Regions from separate parts of the Pantoea sp. CFCC18177 genome, predicted to be linked through region 3. Evidence: riboswitches for the same ligand, from Rfam matches in the RefSeq annotation. Region 3 holds a riboswitch; each other region holds the start of a gene.
The links. Region 3 has a riboswitch for thiamine pyrophosphate ahead of ACPUC8_RS06100 (LuxE/PaaK family acyltransferase). Riboswitches for the same ligand answer to the same signal wherever they lie in the genome.
Positions count from the first base shown of each region.

Region 1: linked by a shared signal. The riboswitch ahead of thiB (thiamine ABC transporter substrate binding subunit) and the one ahead of ACPUC8_RS06100 (LuxE/PaaK family acyltransferase) in region 3 are both predicted to bind thiamine pyrophosphate.
Region 2: linked by a shared signal. The riboswitch ahead of thiC (phosphomethylpyrimidine synthase ThiC) and the one ahead of ACPUC8_RS06100 (LuxE/PaaK family acyltransferase) in region 3 are both predicted to bind thiamine pyrophosphate.

Region 1 is NZ_JBNBPL010000006.1:88,849-96,520, reverse strand. It holds gene leuC (3-isopropylmalate dehydratase large subunit) at 1-892, shown strand, start outside; gene leuD (3-isopropylmalate dehydratase small subunit) at 896-1,501, shown strand; gene ACPUC8_RS08265 (MFS transporter) at 1,574-2,755, opposite strand; gene sgrR (HTH-type transcriptional regulator SgrR) at 3,010-4,671, shown strand; TPP riboswitch at 4,707-4,799, shown strand; gene thiB (thiamine ABC transporter substrate binding subunit) at 4,848-5,834, shown strand; gene thiP (thiamine/thiamine pyrophosphate ABC transporter permease ThiP) at 5,834-7,420, shown strand; gene thiQ (thiamine ABC transporter ATP-binding protein ThiQ) at 7,404-7,672, shown strand, end outside.
Region 2 is NZ_JBNBPL010000041.1:6,339-14,010, forward strand. It holds gene hemE (uroporphyrinogen decarboxylase) at 1-749, opposite strand, end outside; gene nudC (NAD(+) diphosphatase) at 789-1,562, opposite strand; gene ACPUC8_RS25235 (Rsd/AlgQ family anti-sigma factor) at 1,650-2,156, shown strand; TPP riboswitch at 2,384-2,484, shown strand; gene thiC (phosphomethylpyrimidine synthase ThiC) at 2,575-4,500, shown strand; gene thiE (thiamine phosphate synthase) at 4,497-5,144, shown strand; gene ACPUC8_RS25250 (aminotransferase-like domain-containing protein) at 5,301-6,755, opposite strand; gene ACPUC8_RS25255 (DUF1127 domain-containing protein) at 6,931-7,119, shown strand; gene rpoC (DNA-directed RNA polymerase subunit beta') at 7,180-7,672, opposite strand, start outside.
Region 3 is NZ_JBNBPL010000004.1:116,918-124,589, reverse strand. It holds gene ACPUC8_RS06105 (cation-transporting P-type ATPase) at 295-2,976, shown strand; TPP riboswitch at 3,057-3,184, shown strand; gene ACPUC8_RS06100 (LuxE/PaaK family acyltransferase) at 3,285-4,367, shown strand; gene ACPUC8_RS06095 (acyl-CoA reductase) at 4,364-5,815, shown strand; gene ACPUC8_RS06090 (3-oxoacyl-ACP reductase) at 5,842-6,609, shown strand; gene ppk2 (polyphosphate kinase 2) at 6,648-7,556, opposite strand; gene ACPUC8_RS06080 (inorganic phosphate transporter) at 7,582-7,672, opposite strand, start outside.

The DNA.
Region 1 (7,672 bases), on a different contig from region 3:
AGCTGCCACGGGCATCACCGCAAAAGACATTGTGTTGGCGATTATCGGTAAAACCGGCAGCGCCGGCGGTACCGGTCATGTGGTGGAGTTCTGTGGCCCGGCGATTGAAGCGCTGAGCATGGAAGGCCGTATGACGCTGTGTAATATGGCGATTGAAATGGGCGCGAAAGCTGGCCTGGTCGCGCCAGACGACACCACTTTCGCGTATCTGAAAGATAAGCAGTTCGCGCCAAAAGGCGAGCAGTGGGAAGAGGCCGTAGCTTACTGGCGCACCCTGAAGTCCGACAGCGATGCCAAATTCGATACCATTGTCACCCTGAACGCGGCTGATATCGCACCACAGGTGACCTGGGGCACCAACCCAGGCCAGGTGATGGCGGTGGATCAGGCTATCCCGAATCCACAGTCCTTCGCCGATCCGGTTGAGCGCGCCTCTGCCGAAAAAGCCTTGGCTTATATGGATTTGCAGCCAGGCATCAAACTGACCGACGTAGCCATCGATAAAGTGTTTATCGGTTCCTGCACCAACTCACGTATTGAAGATCTGCGTGCGGCTGCCGCTATCGCTAAAGGCCGCAAAGTGGCACCAGGCGTCGTCGCGATGGTGGTACCGGGTTCCGGTCCAGTGAAGGCGCAAGCCGAAGCGGAAGGTCTGGATAAAATCTTCCTAGAGGCGGGTTTTGAATGGCGTCTGCCGGGTTGCTCCATGTGTCTGGCGATGAACAACGACCGTCTGAATCCAGGCGAGCGTTGCGCATCCACCAGCAACCGTAACTTTGAAGGTCGTCAGGGCCGTGGTGGTCGTACTCACTTGGTGAGCCCGGCGATGGCTGCAGCTGCGGCGGTAACCGGTCGTTTTGCCGACATTCGTGAATTGACTCAGGGAGCTTAAGCCATGGCGAACAAATTTACTCAGCACACCGGGATTGTGGCCCCACTGGATGCCGCCAACGTCGACACCGATGCCATCATCCCTAAGCAGTTCTTGCAGAAAGTGACCCGCACCGGGTTCGGCGCGCATCTGTTCCACGACTGGCGCTTCGAAGATGACGCCGGCACCGTGCCCACCGCCAGCTTCGTGTTGAATAAACCGGAGTTTAAAGGCACCAGCATTCTGTTGGCGCGTGAAAACTTCGGCTGTGGCTCATCCCGTGAGCACGCTCCTTGGGCACTGACTGATTTCGGTTTCCATGTAGTGATTGCACCAAGCTTCGCGGATATTTTCTACGGCAACAGCTTCAACAACCAGTTGCTGCCAGTGAAATTAAGCGATGAAGAAGTTGATGAGATGTTCAAACTGGTTGCCGCGCAGCCGGGTGTGACATTCACGGTTGACCTGGAAGCGCAGACGGTGACGGCGGGTGATAAGACCTATAGCTTTGAAATCGACAGTTTCCGTCGCCACTGCATGATCAATGGCCTCGACAGCATTGGCCTGACGCTGCAACACGAAGCGTCCATTGCCAACTACGAGACCAGCCAGCCCGCGTTTTTACGTTGATATAAACAGGTGCGCATGATGCGCACCCTACGTAAAATGTGCCCTAAGGTCGCCATTTATGGCGACCTTTATTTATTGCGCATCCCGCACGCGTGACGCCAGTCCCAACGCGACTATCGCCATTACCAACGCCAGCCAGTACACCGATTCATGTCCGAAGCGCTCACTGAGCGTGCCTTGGATCAATCCCGCAATGATTAGACCGGTCGAAATGGACGTGGTGAACATTGTGGTAGCCGCACCGGCGCGTCCCGGCATCAAATCCTGGAACCACAGCATGCCAATCCCCGCCACAATGCCGATAAACGCGGCATTAAACAGTTGCAGCACCATCAACGCCGTGCGCGAATGGAACAGCACCAAACCGAGATAAAACAGAATGGCCGCCACCAGCGCCAGCAGCACTAACTTGCGTTTGCCAAACCGTTTTGCGTAGTGACCGGCCAATAGCATGATAGGGATCTCCAGCCCAGCCGCGGTACCCATCAACAGACCTGCCAGCTTTTCCGGCAGGCCCAACGTTGCGCTGATATACAGCGGCATATCGATGATATACATGGTGTTACACGCCCACATCACCACCGATGCGATGAATAGCATGCGCACCTGGCTGTCTTTCCATGGGCTGAGCTGGGTCAGCACTTGCTCGGGTGTGGCTGCAACACGCGGCACTGATGGCAGCGTGCGCCAGATCAGCAGCAAACTCAGCAGGAAAATCGCGGCCGCCACGCAAAACAGCGTCACGAAACCGTAGTTGAGCGCCAGTGCAAAAGAGAGCGGCGGGCCAATCACCCACGCCAGGGACAGCTGCGCACGCATCACCGAACTGAACATCACCACTTCACGTGCCGACTGATCGGCATACTCACGTGCCAAGGCAAAGATCTGCGGAATCGCCACGCTAGCCAGTCCTGACAGCAATACGCCCACACTAATTAACGTCAGATAGTGACGGTTAAAGGCGAACAACAGGGCATTGAGCACCGCCATCAGACAGCAAAAAAGGATCAAATTACGCCGGTCACCCCGGCTGTCCGAGCGCTTCGCCATCAACAGGCTAATCACAATCCCGGCTATGGCGTTAATGGTGAAAAACAATCCCACCCAAAACGGCCGCACCTGCACTTCACGCGTCAGGAACAGACTGAGCGTGGGTGCCTGTAAGGCCCCTGCCACACCCGTCATAAAGGACACAGCCATAAAAGAGAGATAAACCGGATTGAGACGGCGCTGGCGCGTTAACAGCGATTTCATGCAGAAATCCCTTTGAGGAGAATCGGACAACAGAAAAGAGGGTAGAAGATTCCACAGCAAAACGAAAAAAGCCAGCAGAGAAAACGCTGCTGGCGGTGAAAATGCACCCTACTCAGAAAGAGGTTCTACGTCGGCAGAACCGCTGGCAGAGCGCCATTCATTGCTGAATGCCTCCCGCTCTTCCATTGCTGGGCAGTATGCCTCTAATATGGGGCAGGAAAAACTGAGCGATTCTGAGAAGGAGTTCCCCTTTTATGTCCTCTGCGCGACTGCAACAGCAGTTCATCCGCCTGTGGCAAAGCTGCCAGGGCCAGGATCAGGAAACCACACTAAGCGAGCTGGCCGATCTTTTACACTGTTCACGACGCCATATGCGTAACCTGCTCAATGCCATGCAGGCCGCAGGTTGGCTGATCTGGCAGGCAGAGGCGGGGCGCGGTAAACGCTCCACTTTAAGTTTCAATTACACCGGTTTGGCACTCCAGCAGCAGCGCGCCGAGGATCTGCTGGAGCAGGATCGCATCGAGCAGTTGGTGCAACTGGTGGGTGACAAGGATCAGGTGCGCCAGATGATCGCCGCCCACCTTGGGCGCAGTTTCCGTCAGGGGAAACACATCCTGCGCGTGCTCTACTACCGCCCATTGCCTAATCTGCTGCCCGGCTCGCCGCTGCGTCGCTCTGAAACCCATCTGGCGCGACAAATTTTCAATGGCCTGACGCGAGTAAATGAGGAAAAGGGGGAAGTCGAACCGGATATCGCCCATCACTGGCAGCAAACCTCACCGCTGCACTGGCGATTCTTTTTGCGACCGGCGATTCGCTTTCATCATGGTCGTGAACTGGAGATGGAAGATATCATCGCCTCGCTGGACCGCGTGCGCACCCAGCCGCTGTTTTCCCATATCGAGAATTTGCATTCCCCGGCGCCCTGGACGCTGGATATCCACCTGAGCCAACCTGACGATTGGTTGCCCTGGCTGTTGGCTAGCGTCAGTGCCATGATCCTGCCGCGCGAATGGCCCACGCTGCGCCATTTTTCACGCCAACCCATCGGCACCGGACCCTACAGCGTGGTGCGTAATCAGCAGACACAGCTAAAAATCGCCGCCTGGGATGACTATTTTGGCTATCGCGCCTTAATTGATGATGTGTCTATTTGGGTATTGCCTGAGATCAGTGATGAACTGGTGTACGCCGGGGTGAAACTGCAGGGTGAAACCGCGGATGAGAAGTCCGAAGAGAGCCGGCTTGAAGAAGGCTGCTATTTTCTGCTGTACGATCAGCGGTCCGAACGTGGACGCGATGCCCATTTTCGCCGCTGGGTCAGCTATCTGTTCAATCCCATCGCCCTGCTGAACCATGCAGGAGTAGGTTATCAGCGCTACTGGTTCCCGGCGTACGGTTTACTGCCGCGCTGGCACCATCGTCGCGACCTGACGCCTGCCACAAAACCTGAAGGGTTAACGCAACTGACACTGAGCTGGTACAGCCATCATGTCGAACATGAGGGCATCGCAAATGCGTTACGTCCGCTACTGGCGGAACAAGGTGTTGAGCTAATTACCCAAGAACTCAGCTATGAAGCGTGGTTCGAGGGCGCGGGTGAAAGCGATATCTGGCTCGGCAGCGTCAATTTTACGTTACCACTGGACTACGCACTGTTTGCCCAACTGTACGAGCTGCCGCTGATGCATCACTGTGTGCCCATTGACTGGCAAGCCGATGCTGAACAGTGGCGACAAAAAAACCTGCCTCTGGCCGAATGGAGCAAACATCTGGTCAACAATGACTTCATCCATCCGCTGTTTCACCACTGGTTATTGCTTGAAGGTCAACGCAGTATGCGTGGGGTGCGCCTGAACACGCTCGGCTGGTTTGACTTTAAATCGGCCTGGTTTGCGCCGCCGGAGTTGTGAGGCTTTCACGCTGTCACAGAAGTGTCTAAACTAGGCCGTTCTCAACGGGGTGCCCTTTTCGGGCTGAGATAAACCCGTCGAACCTGATCCGGTTAATACCGGCGTAGGGATTTGAGATGTCCATTAACTCAGATCCTTTGCGACTCGAACTTATTATTCTCCTTAAGGAGCGCAAAGTGTTAAACAAAGTCCTGCCTCTGGTCCTGCTGGTTGCTGCCCCGGCTTTCGCCGCAAAACCAGTACTCACCGTGTATACCTATGATTCCTTCTCTGCGGACTGGGGCCCTGGCCCAGCGGTTAAAAAAGCCTTTGAAGCTGAATGTGGCTGCGAGCTGAAATATGTCGCCCTGAAAGATGGTGTGTCACTGCTCAACCGCGTGCGCATGGAAGGCAAAAACAGCAAAGCTGATGTGGTGCTGGGTCTCGACAATAATCTGGTGCAGGCCGCCGAGAAAACCGGCTTGTTCGCCAAGAGCTCCGTGGACACCAGCAAACTCCAGTTACCGGATGCCTGGCACAACGACACCTTCATTCCGTTTGACTACGGCTACTTCGCATTCGTTTACGATAAGAACAAGCTGAAGAACCCGCCGAAAAGCCTGAAAGAGTTGGTGGAAAGCCCTGAGAAGTGGCGCGTGATTTATGAAGATCCGCGCACCAGTACGCCAGGCCTCGGTTTACTGCTGTGGATGCAGAAAGTGTACGGCGATCAAGCACCTGACGCCTGGCAGAAGCTGGCAAAAAAGACCGTCACGGTCACCAAGGGTTGGAGTGAAGCCTACGGTTTGTTTCTGAAAGGGGAAAGCGATCTGGTGCTGAGTTACACCACCTCTCCGGCTTACCACATCATTGAAGAGAAAAAAGAGAACTACGCGGCAGCACCTTTCAGCGAAGGGCACTATTTGCAGGTGGAAGTTGCAGCTCAACTCGCCAGCAGCAAGCAACCGAAACTGGCGCAGCAATTTATGCAGTTTATGGTCTCTCCGGCCTTCCAGCAGACCATTCCCACCGGCAACTGGATGTATCCAGTGATTAAAAGCGATCTGCCAGCGGGTTATCAGTCATTGTCCAAACCGGCGACGGCGCTGCAGTTCACACCTGCACAAGTTGCTGACCATCGCGCCGATTGGATCAGCGCATGGCAACGCGCCGTTAGCCAATAATGCCCGGTTGGTTGATTCCTGGCACGGCCATCGCACTCCTACTCTGTGCGGTGGCGCTGCTGGCCTTTGGCGCGCTGGTCGTGGCCGCGCCAGTGACAGACTGGTGCGCCCTGCTCACTGACAGTTATCTGCATCATGTGCTGGCGTTCTCCTTTGAGCAGGCGCTGCTGTCGGCCCTGTTCTCCGTGCTGCCCGCCATTTTGCTCGCGCGGGCGCTCTATCGCCGTCGCTTCCCCGGACGAACGCTGTTGCTACGCCTTTGCGCCATGACGCTGGTGCTGCCGGTGCTGGTCGCGGTGTTCGGGCTGCTCAGCGTCTACGGTCACAGCGGCTGGCTGGCCCAACTCTGTGCTCTGTTGGGCCTTGATTACCGCTTCTCACCTTATGGTTTGCAGGGCATTCTGCTGGCGCACGTGTTCTTCAATCTGCCTTTGGCCACGCGCATTCTATTGCAGGCGCTGGAGAATATTCCCGGTGAACAGCGCCAGCTGGCCGCACAGCTTGGTCTGCGTGGCTGGAACCAGTTTTGTCTGCTGGAGTGGCCGTGGTTGCGCCGCCAAATCCTGCCCACCGCCGCGCTGATCTTTATGCTGTGCTTTGCCAGTTTCGCCACGGTGCTGGCGTTGGGTGGTGGCCCGCAAGCCACCACGCTGGAGTTGGCGATCTATCAGGCGTTGAGTTTCGATTACGATCCCAGCCGGGCGGCGCTGCTGGCACTGCTCCAGCTCGGTTGCTGCTTAATGCTGGTGCTGTTAAGCCAGCGCTTTAGCAAAGCCATCCCCACGGGCAGCCAGAACATTCGCGGTTGGCGTGACCCGCAGGATTCCTGGCAGGCACGCATCAGCGATACCCTACTGATTGGCCTTGCGCTCTTGCTGCTCCTGCCGCCCTTAGCCGCAGTGGTTGTTGATGGCTTACGCGGCGGCGTGGCGGGCGCGCTGCAACAACCTGCGCTGTGGCAGGCGACCTTGACGTCACTGCGCATCGCGCTCGGTGCCGGGCTGCTGTGCGTGATACTGACCATAATGCTGCTGTGGAGCAGCCGAGAATTACGCCAGCGCCAACGTAAGGTGGCGGCTCAGGCGATGGAACTGAGCGGTATGCTGATTCTGGCGATGCCCGGCATCGTGCTGGCCAGTGGATTCTTCCTGCTGTTCAACGCCACGGTCGGTTTGCCACAGCGGGCCGACGGGCTGGTGATTTTCACCAATGCGTTGATCGCCATCCCTTATGCCATGAAAGTGCTGGAAAACCCGATGCGCGATATCAATACGCGTTACAGCCAGCTCTGTGCTTCGCTCGGCATTGCCGGGTTTAATCGCCTGAAAATGATTGAACTGCGCGCGCTGAAGCGCCCATTGGCCCAGGCGCTGGCATTTGCCTGCGTGCTCTCCATCGGCGATTTCGGTGTGGTCGCGCTGTTTGGCAGCGCCGATTTCCGCACCCTGCCGTTCTATCTGTTCCAGCAAATTGGGGCCTATCGCGGTGAGGATGGTGCCGTCACGGCACTGCTGCTGTTATTGCTGTGCCTGTTACTCTTTACTCTGATGGAAAAATTGCCGGGTCGCCATGCTGACACTGAATAACCTCACCTACCTGTACCAACACTTGCCGATGCGCTTCCGTTTCGAGGCGCAGGCGGGTGAGCGCCTGGCGATCCTTGGCCCCAGTGGCGCGGGTAAAAGCACCTTACTGAGTCTGCTGGGCGGCTTCCTGCCCGTCAGCCAGGGAACCTTGATCATGAATGGCGTCGATCACACGCGCAGCGTCCCCTCGGCGCGACCGGTATCGATGCTGTTTCAGGAGAACAATCTGTTCCCGCACCTCACGGTGCAGCA
Region 2 (7,672 bases), on a different contig from region 3:
TTGGTGAACAGCGTAATCGGTACACGACGACCTTCATTTTCGTGCAGCACGCTATCAACGATTTTATGCATGTAATACAGCGAGAACTCGCGATAATCACGCCCCGTCAACACACCGCCCCAGGTATCAAATACCATGACCGACTGAGCACCGGCTTTGATCTGGGCGTTTAGATACAGAATGACGCTGTCAGCCAGCTTATCGAGCAACTTGTGCAGCGTTTGTGGCTCGGCATACATCATCTTTTTGATTTTGGTGAAGGCTTTGCTGCTACCGCCTTCAACCATATAGGTTGCCAGCGTCCACGGGCTGCCAGAGAAACCAATCAGCGGGACTTCGCCTTTAAGGTTGTGACGAATGGTACGCACCGCGTTCATCACGTATCCCAGTTCCTGCTCGGGATCGGGAATCGGCAGCTTATCGACATCTGCGCGGCAAGTAATAGGATTGGAGAAACGCGGGCCTTCACCCGTTTCAAAATAGAGCCCCAGCCCCATCGCATCGGGAATGGTCAAAATATCGCTGAAGAGGATCGCCGCATCCAGCGCATAACGACGCAGCGGCTGCAACGTGACTTCACACGCCAGCTCCGCATTCTTACACAGCGACATAAAATCACCGGCCTCAGCGCGCGTGGCTTTGTACTCCGGTAAATAACGCCCGGCTTGTCGCATCATCCACACCGGTGTGACATCTACCGGCTGGCGTAACAGGGCGCGCAGATAACGATCGTTCTTCAGTTCACTCATAATGGGCTCTCTCATGCTAAGGCCGCCAGTGTAGCATTTTCACGAGGCGCTGGCGCGGCACAGGGCAACGGTATCTTCAATCAAACGACGGGCCACCGTCCCAGCCGGGGGTAACAGCGGAAGATCGTCATAGCGATACCAGCCCGCATCCAGTAACTCTTTGCCATCATGCTGCAACTCGCCGCCTTCGTATTCCGCCATAAACGCCATCATCAGAGAGTGCGGGAATGGCCACGGCTGTGAAGTGACATAACGGACGTTCTTGACCCGCACATTACTCTCCTCCATCACCTCTCGCGCCACGGCCTGCTCCAGCGTCTCTCCAACCTCAACAAAGCCAGCTAATACTGTGTAAATGCTGTTGCGGTGACGCGCATGATTGGCGAGCAATATCTCATCGCCTCGACGAATCGCGACGATTATGCAGGGAGCAATTTGTGGGTAATAGCGCTCACGGCAATGGTGACACAGGCAGGCAAATTCGCGTTTACTGAGATGCATTTCATGCCCACAGTAACCACACCAGCGATGGGAACGGTAAAACTCCGCCAGTTGTACACCGCGCCCAGCAATCTGGAACAAGCCGACATCTTCGTCGATAAGCTGGCGAACAGAGGCCATATTGTCAGGGCGTGATTCACGCACCAACCAGACATTTTCACCCTGCCATTCGCCAATCAATATGCCCGCGCTACCCACTAAGCCAAAATCGCTCGATAAGCCATGCGGCAGCTCACCTTGCGGCAACCAAAGTTTTTGCTCATGGCTGACAATCCACCAGCCAGCGTCTACGCTTGAGATCTCACGTTGCATCTTATTCGTTGTCCTTAGCGTCAAATGGCACGCTGAATCCTGATGTTAAGTGTCGAATAAACAACTATAACTCACTTGGAGCCCCATATGCTGACCCAGTTAGATGACCTGACAGAGCGTGTAGGTGGCGGTAATGAATTAGTCGACACTTGGTTGCGCGCCCGTCGACAGTTGCTCGTCACGTATTACGAGTTAATTGGCATCAAGCCGAATAAAGATGCGCTTTCAGCGCTGGATGAACAGGCACTGGATGCGTTTTGCCACAATCTGGTGGATTACCTCTCCACCGGGCATTTCAGTATTTACGAACGCATCATCAACGAAATGCAAGGTGACAGCCCGTTAATTGCCGCGTCTCAGATCTACCCCGCGCTCGAGGCCAACACCGATAGCATCATGCAGCTGTATGACAGCCATCTTCAGCAAGCCATCAATGATGATAACTGTGTTGAGTTTCAGAAGGCGCTCTCCGAAGTGGGTGAAGTACTGGAGTCACGTTTTACGCTGGAGGATAAACTGGTAAAACTGGCCTGGGATAACCAGCTGGCAAGCGTTCCGGTCGCCAATGAGAGCCCCATTGCACGTCCTGCTTAACCCCGAAAGATGTAAAAGGCTTGTTATTCCGAAAAAGCCCTCTTATGCTGAATGGGCTTTTTTTTATTGCCCTCTTTATGAGCGGCAAGTTTGTGGTTTAAGCGTAGCGTGCGCAGCCAGTTCACGCACGGACAGCGCGCAGGGACCGGAGCGTACACGAAGTACGTGACGGTCACGAGCACTGCCCAGGCGAGAAATGGCAAGCAAAGTAGCTTAAACCGCAAACGCACACCTTGTCGGAGTGCCCCCCGGGGCTGAGACCGTTAATTCGGGATCCGCGGAACCTGATCAGGTTAGTACCTGCGAAGGGAACAAGAGTAGACATAACCAGAACGATGCGTGTTGGCGCCCGGTATCGCTTCTGTTACTCCTTCCGAACTCTGGACAAGCAACTTCCCCTTAAATCAGGAAATTTGCTATGTCTGTTGCTAAAACTTCTCGTCGTGAACAACGTGCACAAGCGCAGGAATTTATTGATTCACTGCAAGGCACCGCTTTTCCCAACTCAAAACGTATCTGGATCACCGGTAGCCGTGAGGATATTCGTGTACCGATGCGCGAAATCCAGCTGAGCCCAACTCAGATTGGCGGCACCAGAGAGAACCCTAAGCTTGAGCCGAATGAAGCTGTGCCGGTGTATGACACCGCAGGTGCTTATGGTGACCCGGAAGCCACTATCGATGTGCATCAGGGATTGGCGAAATTGCGTGCCAGCTGGATTGCCGAACGTGATGACAGCGAAGCGATCCACCAGCTAAGTTCCAGTTATACCCAGCAGCGCTTGGCCGATGAGGGACTGGATCATCTGCGCTTTGAGCACCTACCCCAGCCACGCCGTGCGAAAACCGGCCGCTGTGTGACGCAGTTGCACTATGCTCGACAGGGAATGATTACGCCTGAAATGGAGTTTATTGCGGTCCGTGAAAACATGGGGCGCGAACGTATTCGTGGTGAAGTGCTGCTGCAACAACATCCCGGGCACAGCTTCGGGGCGCATCTGCCGGAAAACATTACCGCCGAATTTGTCCGCCAGGAAGTGGCCAGCGGTCGAGCCATTATCCCCTCCAACATTAATCACCCTGAATCTGAACCGATGATCATTGGCCGTAACTTTTTGGTCAAAGTGAATGCCAATATCGGCAACTCGGCGGTGAGTTCATCGATTGAGGAGGAAGTAGAGAAACTGGTGTGGTCAACGCGCTGGGGCGCCGATACCGTGATGGACCTCTCCACAGGCCGTTACATCCATGAAACGCGGGAATGGATTTTGCGAAACAGTCCGGTGCCGATTGGAACCGTACCGATTTATCAGGCGCTGGAGAAGGTTAACGGCGTAGCGGAAGATCTGAACTGGGAAATCTTCCGCGACACCCTGCTTGAGCAAGCCGAACAGGGCGTCGATTACTTCACCATTCACGCGGGCGTGCTGTTGCGCTATGTTCCGATGACCGCCAAACGTCTGACCGGCATTGTCTCGCGCGGGGGATCGATCATGGCGAAGTGGTGCCTGTCGCATCATCAGGAGAGTTTCCTGTATCTGCACTTCCGCGAGATCTGCGAGATCTGTGCGGCTTATGATGTTGCCCTCTCACTGGGTGATGGTCTGCGTCCAGGGTCGATTCAGGATGCCAACGATGAAGCGCAGTTTGCCGAACTGCACACCTTGGGTGAGCTAACGAAGATCGCCTGGGAATACGATGTGCAGGTGATGATTGAAGGCCCTGGCCACGTGCCAATGCAGATGATCCGCCGTAACATGACCGAACAGCTGGAGCACTGCCATGAAGCGCCGTTTTATACGCTCGGACCACTCACCACAGATATCGCACCCGGTTATGATCACTTCACATCAGGAATTGGTGCCGCGATGATTGGTTGGTTTGGCTGTGCCATGCTGTGCTACGTCACACCGAAAGAGCACTTGGGTCTGCCAAATAAAGAAGATGTGAAACAGGGATTGATCACCTATAAAATCGCCGCCCATGCGGCCGATCTGGCGAAGGGGCATCCCGGAGCCCAGATCCGCGATAATGCCATGTCGAAAGCGCGTTTCGAATTCCGCTGGGAAGATCAATTCAATCTGGCACTCGATCCGCACACCGCGCGAGCCTACCACGATGAAACCTTGCCGCAGGAATCAGGGAAAGTCGCTCACTTCTGCTCGATGTGCGGCCCCAAATTCTGCTCAATGAAAATTACTCAGGAAGTGCGTGAATATGCTGCTCGCCAGCAGGCAGAAGCGCAGCCGATTGAAATTGGCATGGCGCAAATGTCAGACGCCTTCCGTAGCCGTGGTGGTGAGATCTATCACGCCGCCGATGCCCTTAAAGAGGAAAAAGTATGACCGACGCCTTTCCGGCCACCGCCCCGAAACTGGGGCTGTATCCCGTTGTTGATAGCGTAGAGTGGATTAAACGCCTGCTGGAAGCCGGTGTGCGCACCCTGCAACTGCGTATCAAAGATTGCCAGGATCATGAAGTGGAAGATGCCGTGCGCGAAGCCATTGCGCTGGGTAAACAGTACCGCGCACGCTTGTTTATCAATGATTACTGGCGATTAGCGATCAAATACAACGCTTACGGTGTTCACCTTGGCCAGGAAGATTTGGACGTAGCGGATCTGCAGGCGATCCGCCAGGCAGGTTTACGTCTCGGTTTATCAACTCATGATGATGCCGAACTGGACCGCGCCCTGGCACTTCGCCCCTCTTATATTGCTTTAGGGCATATTTATCCGACGCAAACTAAAGACATGCCCTCCGCTCCGCAGGGCGTAATCGAACTCAAACGTCATCTGGCGCGATTGCAGGACGTGCCAACCGTCGCCATCGGCGGCATTTCACTGGCGCGGGTGCCGGAAGTGCTGGCCACAGGGGTGGGCAGTATTGCGGTCGTCAGCGCCATTACTCAGGCGGCTGACTGGCGTAAGGCAACACAAACGTTGCTCGACCTGGTTGAATCTGGAACCCAGCCTGCAGAGTTGATGTAACTGGCTGCAATAGAGTGATAAAGACCGGAATATGGCGCGAAGCCTGATTTTATAAGGCTAGCGCCTAAAGCTGACTTCGCTAAAGTGTGCCTGCCCGCTGCCGCTTGCAGTGGGCCAGGGCTGGTCTTCCTCTCTCCCCAGCCCTGCCTTTCCAACTTAATTCGTCAGGGAAGTGGCATGCAGCGTTTCAGCATTACAGGCCAGCATGGCCTGCTCCACCGCAGCACCCAGTTGGGCAATCGCCTGCTCAGTATGCTCGTTAATGGGCAAACCGTAATTCAGGCGCAGACAGTTACGATATTTTCCCGAGGCGGAAAACAACGACCCAACGGCGACCTGTATCTTCAGAGTACGCAGCTCAGTGTTAAGTCGAACAGCGTCAAACGCTTCTGGCAGTTCGATCCACATCAGGAAGCCCCCCTGGGGACGAGACACGCAAATCCCACAGGGAAAATAGTGGCGTACCCAGCAGCTAAAGATGTCGTAATTCCGTTGATACACCTGACGCATACGACGGATATGTGGGCCGTAATGACCTTGACGAACAAACTCGGCGACAGCATGTTGTGGCTGCGTGGCCGTTGATCCGGTACTGATATATTTCATGTGCAACACGCGGTCACGATATCGTCCCGGCGCCACCCAGCCAACGCGTAAACCGGGCGCCAGCGTTTTAGAAAAAGAGCTGCACAACAATACGCGGCCATCCATATCCAAAGACTTGATGGTTATCGGTCGCGGGTATTCCCACGCCAGCTCACCGTAAACGTCGTCTTCGATAATGGCCGCATCAAAGCGCTGTGCCAATGCCAGCAATGCCCGCTTACGCGATTCAGGCATGATGAATCCCAGCGGGTTGTTGCAGTTGGGGACCACCACAACCGCTTTAATTGGCCACTGTTCAAAAGCCAGTTCAAGCGCTTCAAGACTCATGCCGGTGACGGAATCCGTGGGAATTTCGATCGCGCGGATCCCAAAACCGCGTAACGTTTGCATCGTGCCATGGAAAGTAGGCGATTCCACCGCAATGATATCGCCCGGATCGCACACTGCGCGGATCGATATCGACAACGCCTCATGGCAGCCCGTGGTGGCAACGATGTCATCGGCGCTGAGCTGGCAGCCACTGTCTATCGCCAGCCTGGCGACTTGCTCGCGTAATGCACTGACACCCACCAGGCTGTCATAATTGAGCAAGCCAGCATCCTGCTTCTGCGCCATGCGACTTTGGATTTTCCATAACGGCTTTAACGTTGGCTGGGTTAAATCCGGTATGCCACTGCCCAGTTGCAGCACATCACTGTCCATTCGGCTGCTCAGCAACTCCAGTACCGATTCCCATTGCGTGATCTCCACGGGCCGCTGCGCTGGGCGGGTCATGCCAGGTACCGGTGGGGTCGATTTTCGAGTTGCAACGAAATAACCGGATCGCGGCTGTGGCACAATCAGCTGCTTCTCTTCCAGTAAATGGTACGCCTGCTGTACGGTGCTAATGCTGACGCCGTGTTCCAGACTCAACGTGCGTACTGACGGTAAACGTTCTCCACTGCGATAGAGGCCTTGTTCAATCCTGTCCGACAGCAGACAGGCCAAATGCTGATAGCGCGTCATCGTATCCCACCTCATCTTATTCAGCAGCGAAAACCAGTACAGATTGACACCCTTTCTACCATTCAGATCGCTGAATATGCAATCTGTATGTTAAAGATAAGTGTTTTTTGAATCTGTATTGAATCGATGCAGAAATGGACAATGTGACCCAGACATCTCACTGAGGGCACAAATAATGGAATTCGATCAAAACCGAGCGGCTAAACCTTTTGATGTAACATTGCTGGATATTTTGCGCGGCGCGCGTAGCGCGGTGAGAAACTGGCGTAACAGACGTGAGACGCGGAAAATTTTGTCTCACCTGAGCGATGCCCAACTGCGCGACATTGGGCTGACTCGACACGATGTCTGCCGCAAGGATTAAATTCAGATTAAAAAAAACCCTGCCGAGGCAGGGTTTTTTATCGATCAGACTTAGCAACGATTACTCGTCGTCGCTACCGCCCAGACCGGCGTTCAGCAGTTCAGCCAGGCTTGCAGAGGCTTCATCCGCAGTCACCTGCGGAGCAACCGGTGCTTCACCCGCAGAGCGGCGACGCATACGATCCTGATGGTAAGCATAACCGGTACCGGCTGGGATCAGACGACCCACGATCACGTTCTCTTTCAGGCCGCGCAGTTCATCGCGCTTACCTGCTACAGCTGCTTCGGTCAGGACACGAGTGGTTTCCTGGAACGATGCGGCAGAGATGAACGATTCGGTAGCCAGTGACGCTTTGGTGATACCCAGCAGATCGCGCATAAAGGTTGCGCCGATTTTGCCATTCGCTTCAAGTTCACGGTTAGAGATCTTGATGCGGGAGTATTCAGCCTGCTCGCCTTCCAGGAAGTCGGAGCTGCCCACGCTAGCGATGGTTGCTTTACGCAGCATCTGACGAACGATGACTTCAATGTGCTTATCGTTAATCTTAACGCCT
Region 3 (7,672 bases):
GCTTCTTTTTATTTGGTGTTTTTCTTACTGTTTTTGATTGATAGGCGAATAAGTTGAATGGCCCTGTGCTACGTTTATAACGTCTAATTTTCAACTTGATAATATGATTGTATAGATTATTCCCCTGCTCACTTGCTGTGAGTAGCGACTAATTGCATATCTTTCAGTTATAAACGGGGCTCATCTCAGGCAATTTGCGGAAGTTTGTCTTTGTATTCGACGTGGTTCTGTTAATAACGGGATATCACCGCCTTGATTTCCGAAACAGGATTTGAGGAGAAAGCGATGAATAATATGGCTAAATCGGACAGTGCGTACTATCAACTCTCGGTCGATGAAACGCTAGGGAAGACAGAGAGTTCAATTGAGGGTATTAGCAGTGCGGAGGCTGCAGCCCGCCTACTACAATATGGTGAAAATGCGCTGCCGCAGAAACCCGGCAAGCCAGCATGGCTACGTTTTCTCGCCCACTTTAACGATGTCCTAATCTATGTCCTGCTGGCTGCCGCGTTGCTGAAAGCCGTGATGGGGCAATGGGTCGATATGTCCGTGATACTGGGTGTAGCTGTGGTCAATGCTTTGATTGGCCATATCCAGGAGAGTAACGCGGCAAAGTCGCTACAAAGTATTCGCAATATGCTCTCCAGTGAAACGGTGGTGGTGCGCGCAGGCCAGCATGAAACCGTAGCCACCACGGCACTGGTGCCTGGTGATGTGGTGGTGATCCGCGCCGGTGACCGTATTCCTGCCGATTTGCGCGTTATCGAAGCCCATAATTTGCGGGTGGAGGAGGCGATCCTTACCGGGGAGTCTACGGTCGTAGAGAAAGGCACCGAGGCGTTGAGCGGCGATCTACCCTTAGGCGATCGCACCAACCTGCTGTTTTCCGGTACCACCGTGAGTTCGGGTGGGGGTAAGGGCCTGGTGGTCGCGACCGGGGGGGAAACCGAGTTAGGGCACATCAACCAGATGATGTCCGACATCGAAAAACATCGTACACCTTTGATGGTACAGATGGATAAGCTGGGTAAAGCCATTTTCGTGCTCATCCTGGTCATGATGGCAGCACTGTTCGTCTTTAGTTTGCTGTTCCGGGATATGCCGGTTTCTGAACTGATGCTCTCACTGATAAGCCTGGCAGTAGCGTCCGTTCCAGAGGGATTACCCGCGATTATCTCCATCATCCTCTCTCTCGGTGTGCAAGTCATGGCGAAGCAGAAGGCGATCATCCGTAAACTGCCGACGGTGGAAACCCTGGGTGCCATGACGGTGGTCTGCTCAGATAAAACCGGCACCCTGACCATGAATGAGATGACGGTCAAAGCGGTGATCACCGCCGATCATATCTACCGGGTTGAGGGTGACAGCTATGAACCGGTAGGGGCGATTCACAAATCAGATGATGCAGTCCCTGTTACGGTCACTGAAGACTCATTGCTGGGGCGCTATCTGCGCACCATCGATCTGTGCAATGACAGCCAACTGATTAAGGATGACAGCGGGTTCTGGAAAATCACCGGCGGCCCGACGGAAGGCGCGTTAAAAGTGTTGGCGGCCAAGGGGCAGTTGCCGGTGGTGACCACTGAACTGCGCAGTAAAATTCCGTTTGATTCGCAATACAAATACATGTCGACGCTGTATCGCATCGGTGATGAGGAGCGGATACTGATTACCGGCGCACCGGATGTTTTATTCAGGCTGTGTCAGCAGCAGCAAACGGAAGCGGGCCTGCAGCCGCTGGATCTTCCGTGGTGGGAGGCCAAAATCGAGGAATATGCGCGGGAAGGTCTGCGCATGGTGGCGGCAGCCTGGAAACCTTCCTCACCGGGGCAAACAGAGTTAGATCACGCTGACCTGCAGCAGGGGGTGATCTTGCTGGGCATCGCCGGGATGATGGACCCACCGCGCCCTGAAGCGATCACCGCGATTGGTGACTGCCTGCAAGCCGGTATCCGCGTGAAAATGATCACCGGTGACCACCCGCAAACGGCGATGAGTATTGGTCAGATGCTGGGTATCGGCAATGCCAACAGCGCCATTACCGGGCGTGAGTTAGAAGTGATGGACGATCACCAATTGAGCGAAGCGGCGCAGACCTACGATATTTTTGCCCGCACCAGCCCCGAGGATAAGTTCCGTCTGGTGCAGGCGCTGCAGAGTAGAAAAGAGGTGGTCGGGATGACCGGGGACGGCGTGAATGATGCGCCAGCGCTGAAACAAGCCGATGTTGGCGTGGCAATGGGGATTAAAGGCACCGAAGTCACTAAAGAAGCTGCCGATATGGTGTTAACCGATGATAACTTTGCCACCATTGCCAGCGCGGTGCGAGAAGGGCGTCGGGTGTACGATAACCTGAAAAAAACCATCCTGTTTATCATGCCCACTAACCTTGCACAGGGCTTGCTGATCATTATCGCGCTGTTGGCGGGGAACCTGATTCCTCTCACGCCGGTACTGATTCTGTGGATGAACATGGCGACGTCCGCCACGCTCTCCTTTGGCCTGGCTTTTGAGGCGGGAGAGAAGAACATCATGCGCCGCCCACCACGCGATCCTAAGCTGCACGTGATGGACGGTTTTGCGGTCTGGCGCGTGATTTTTGTCGGTTCGATGATCGCCGTCAGCGCCTTTGTGCTGGAAGCCTGGTTACAGCCGCGTGGCTATTCCCCTGAGTTTATCCGTACCGTGTTACTGCAAACGCTGGTGACCGCACAGTGGTTCTATATGCTCAACTGCCGCGTCTCCGATGGCTTCTCGTTGACTAAAGGCTTACTGATGAACAAAGGGATCTGGATTGTCAGTGCGGTGCTGTTAGTGCTGCAACTCCTGATCATCTACGCGCCCTTTATGCAGATGCTGTTTGGCACCACCGGACTTCCATTCCGCTATTGGGTGATCACCTTCATCATTGGATTTGTGATGTTCCTGATTGTTGAAATCGAGAAGCCGTTAACCCGCAAATTCAGAACCGCGTAAACATCAACAGCACCCGCACACGTGGGTGCTGTCCTTTTTCTGCTGGCTTGACACCTGAGCGAGCAACATCCTAGACTGCCGCTTGTTCCAAGGGGTGCCCGAGTAGCGGGCTGAGATTCTACCCGCTGGCGATTTGTCGCTGGCAACGTAGTGACCCTCCGAACCTGATCCGGCTAATACCGGCGTAGGGATGCGGGACACAGGGCACTTCCACGCCCTGATTCCATCTTTGTGCTTTGTAGCGGACAGAACATCCTCACCAGGCTTTGCCTGATAGAGACCTCGCACAATCACAGTAGGTGGAATCCATGACCGAAGCTGCACTTATCGATGCGCTACTGACCTTTCTGTCTCGTCAGGACACCAGCGATGACGATTTCAACCGTCTGGCACTCGCTATCTTTGCTTATCAGTTTGAGCACAATCCACCTTACCGCCGCTTTGCCATTAAGCGTGGACGTACACCATTCACGGTAAAACACTGGCGCGCCATCCCCGCTATCCCAATCACGGCTTTTAAAGATCTCACGCTGAGTTGCCATGCCACGGATGACGTGGAGGCGATATTTATGACCAGTGGCACCACTGGCACGGTGAAAGGGCGCAGTTATCATCCCACGCTGGATGTATGGAAATGCTCCATGACGCTCAATTTCCGCCAGCGATTTATGGCAGGCCGGGAACGTATCCGCATGGGCGTCTTATTCCCCGATAGCAGCGCATTGCCGAACTCCTCACTGGCGCATTACCTGACGCTGGCAAAACACACCTTCGGCACACCCGACAGTGCAGTGATGTTGAATGACAGTGGCATTGACTGGGCGCGTTTGTTTGCCGCACTCGATCAGGCCGAGATCTGCGGTGAGCCTTATGCTCTGCTGGGGGCCAGCTACAGCTTTGTGCATCTGATGGATGAGTTGCAACGTCAGGGGCGCTGTTTTTCCTTGCCCGAGGGCAGCCGGATACTCGACACCGGCGGATTTAAAGGGCAGTCACGCGAGGTCGAAGCCGACGATTTTTACAACGCGCTGACCAAAGCGTTGGGCGTACCGCGTGAACAGTGCATCAACATGTATGGCATGACTGAACTCAGCAGCCAGTTTTATGACAACGGCAATGTTGAATGCCCGTCGGTAAAATCAGGCCCGCACTGGATCCGTACGCGGGTGGTCAATCCACTTACGGGTGAGGATGTGCCCGAGGGGGAAATCGGGGTGCTGGTGCATCACGATCTGGCCCATTTCAATTCGGTGTCGGCTCTTCTGACTGAAGATGCAGGCGTTGCCGTAGCAGGCGGTTTCCAGTTACTGGGGCGGGTGACGGGCGCGGATGCAAAAGGGTGTTCACTGGCGATGGCCGAATTTCTCGCAGCCACGCAAGGTGCCCTGTGAAAGAGAGCGCGGGTTACCTGCCGAGCGGCTTCACATCGTCCGAGGTGCAGTGGCATACGCTGAGCTTCACCCATCATGGTAAACAGCTGGATGTCGCCGTGCCGGATCTCAACGCGGCGCAAATCGAGAAGTTGAGCGGTCATATCCGCCGCCATGCGCGTGACTATCTGAGCACACTTAGTGTGACCAGGATTGTAGCCATCGTAGGTGAAGCGATTTCGCGTCTGCTGGACCGCAACCATCCACTGCGTAGCAAAGCGGAAGCGTTACTGCCCATCGTCACCGGTTTTGATGCCGAGATGATCCGCTCCGGGCTGACTGGCTATCTCAAAACCTTTCGCCAGCCTCAGTTGAAACGGTTCCTGGCAGAGGACTTTACCGATCCGCAAATACTGGATGATTTCCAGCCGCGCCCCAGCGGTGGCTTTGCGCGCGCGTTTGGACCTGAATTATTGCTGCATATCTGGGCAGGTAATGTGCCGGGGTTGCCGCTGTGGAGTTTGATTTGCGGTTTGCTGGTCAAAGCGGGCACGGTCGGCAAACTGCCCGGCGCAGAGCCGATGATGGCGGGATGGTTTGCCCAACTGCTGGCCGACATCGACCCGCAATTGGGTGAGTGCCTGGCGGTGGTGTGGTGGAAGGGCGGCGACAGCACGGCAGAAGCAGCGTGGTTCCAGCAGCCCGATGTGGTAATGGCTTACGGCGGCAATCCAACGCTTAGAGCGATTCAGCAGCAGCTTCCGGTCACCATCCGTTTTCTGCCGCACGGCCACAAAATCAGCATTGGCTTGGTGGCGCGGTCGGCGCTGGATGTGCGGCAGGGCACGGAACTGGCGCGCCGCGCCGCATTCGACATGATGCGCTATGACCAGGCCGGATGTTATTCACCGCAAATGCTCTTTGTGGAGCGCGGTGGACGCGTCTCACCGCAGGAGTTTGCTGCTTATCTCGCCCATGAGTTGCAGGTTCTGGCACGTAAATATCCACGTCGAATACTTTCGCAGGCTGAGGCCCATCACTTCGCCACTTGGCGCAGCACCGAAGAGATCCGCGCATTGCAGGGCGATCGCACCTTGTATGGCGAAGCAACCGATAGCTGGGCTGTGGTGTGTGTGGATGTAGGTGAAGCGCTCTCACCCACGGCGCTTGGGCGAACGTTGAAAGTGATTGCCGTGGATGACATTGAAGACGCGATTCCACTGATTGCCCGGCAAAAAATCTATTTGCAGACGGCTGCAGTGGCGGCTGAACCGGATGCACTGTTTCGCTTGTCTTCGCGACTGGGGAAAGTGGGCGTAACGCGTATCACCGCCTTTGGTGCAATGACGTCGCCCGCAGCAGGCTGGCACCACGATGGGCGCTTTAGCCTGCTGGATCTTGTCACCATGACCGAAATTGAACACGCAGCGGAACAGGCGGCAGAAAAATTCGCGCCTTACGCTGACTGAAGGTGTTTTTCTACAGGAGGTAATCTATGAAATTTGCTGATCGCACGGTTTTGGTCACGGGCGCCAGCCGAGGCATTGGTGCGGCAATCGCCAAAGCCTTTGCCGCTGAGGGCGCGCTGGTGGTGGTGAATTACCTACACAGTGAGGAGGCCGCAGCCGAAGTGGTAAAAAGCTGTGAAGCCTTGGGCGGTGCGGCTGTGGCGATCCGTGCGGATGTGACGTCACCTGAGCAGGTGGCGGCGATGATGGAGAAAATCGTCAATACCACGGGGCGTCTGGATGCGGTGATCAATAATGCGTTTGCTCCTTATGTGTTTGATACCGACAATCGCCAGCGCTTTTGGGAAACCTCATGGCAGGGCTACCAGAGCCAGTTTGAGGGTGCAGTCGGGGCGGCCTATAACGTCTGCCAGGCCGCATTGCCACTTATGCGTGCGCGGGCACGCGGCAGCATCGTCAACCTGTCGAGCGATCTGGTTGCCCGTCCTTCGGTGCCGTACCACGACTATGTGACAGCCAAATCCGCCTTGATCGGGTTCAGCCGTTCGTTGGCCGCAGAGTTGGGGCCGCTCGGCATTCGCGTCAACTGTGTCGCACCGGGTTTGGTATATCCGACCGATGCCAGCCGCGCGACGCGGGAAGAGGTACGCGATTTTATCACCGCCCAAACGCCACTGCGCCGTATTGCCGAACCGGGTGATGTCGCCGGTCCGGTGCTGTTTTTAGCCTCGGACTGGAGCGAGTTTGTCACCGGGCAGACATTGTATGTAGATGGCGGGTTGGTGATGGGGTGAGACTGGCGTAGGGCGACCGTATGGTCGCCTTGCTGAGATCAGTAACTCTCCGGCACCATCATGCTCTCCGGAACCGGATGGCGCGCATAATCGGCATGATGAATACGAGAAGGCAGCGAAATGTGTTCGCCTTCGGCCGCTTCATACGGCACCTGCTGCAATAGGTGGCGGATGCAGTTCAGCCGGGCTTTTTTCTTATCCACACCTTTTACCACCCACCAGCGCGCTTCCTCAATGTTAGTACGCTCCAGCATCATCTCTTTGGCGGCGGTGTAATCCTCCCAGCGACGACGACTCTCCAGATCCATTGGACTCAGTTTCCACTGTTTTAATGGATCGTGAATACGGCTGAGGAAGCGCATCTCCTGCTCCTCATCCGTAATTGAAATCCAGTATTTGACGATTTGAATACCGCTGCGCACCAGCATGCGCTCAAATTCTGGCGCGCTGTGATAGAACTCTTCTACTTCGCTCTCGCTGCAAAACCCCATCACCTTTTCAACACCCGCACGGTTGTACCAGCTGCGATCGAACAGCACGATTTCACCGGCCGACGGCAAGTGCGACACGTAACGCTGAAAATACCATTGCGTTTTCTCTCGTTCGTTCGGGGCGGGAAGGGCGGCCACACGGCAGTAGCGCGGGTTGAGGCGCTGCATAATGCGCTTGATCACCCCACCTTTGCCAGCCGCATCGCGGCCTTCAAAAATCACTACCAAACGATGACCCGTACGGATGACCCAGTTTTGCAGTTTCACCAGTTCACCCTGCAAATGCAGCAGCTCGGTAAAATAGCGGCGTCGCCAGGCTATCTCTTGCGGATCATTATTAGCCGCAAGGCCAAACTCCATTAACTCCAGCTCCAGTGACTCTTCGTAGCTGTCGTAGCACTCCTGTAAAAAACGCGCGTCAATATTATCGTTATGGTTTATTTCGTGTGCAGACATTGTCTTATCCCTGTCAAAATGCGCGTTACAGTGACGTCATTATCCAATAGAGCGCGGCAGAGAGCAGCGCGGCGGCAGGCAGTGTGAGCACCCAAGCCAGCACCATATTGCGCAGT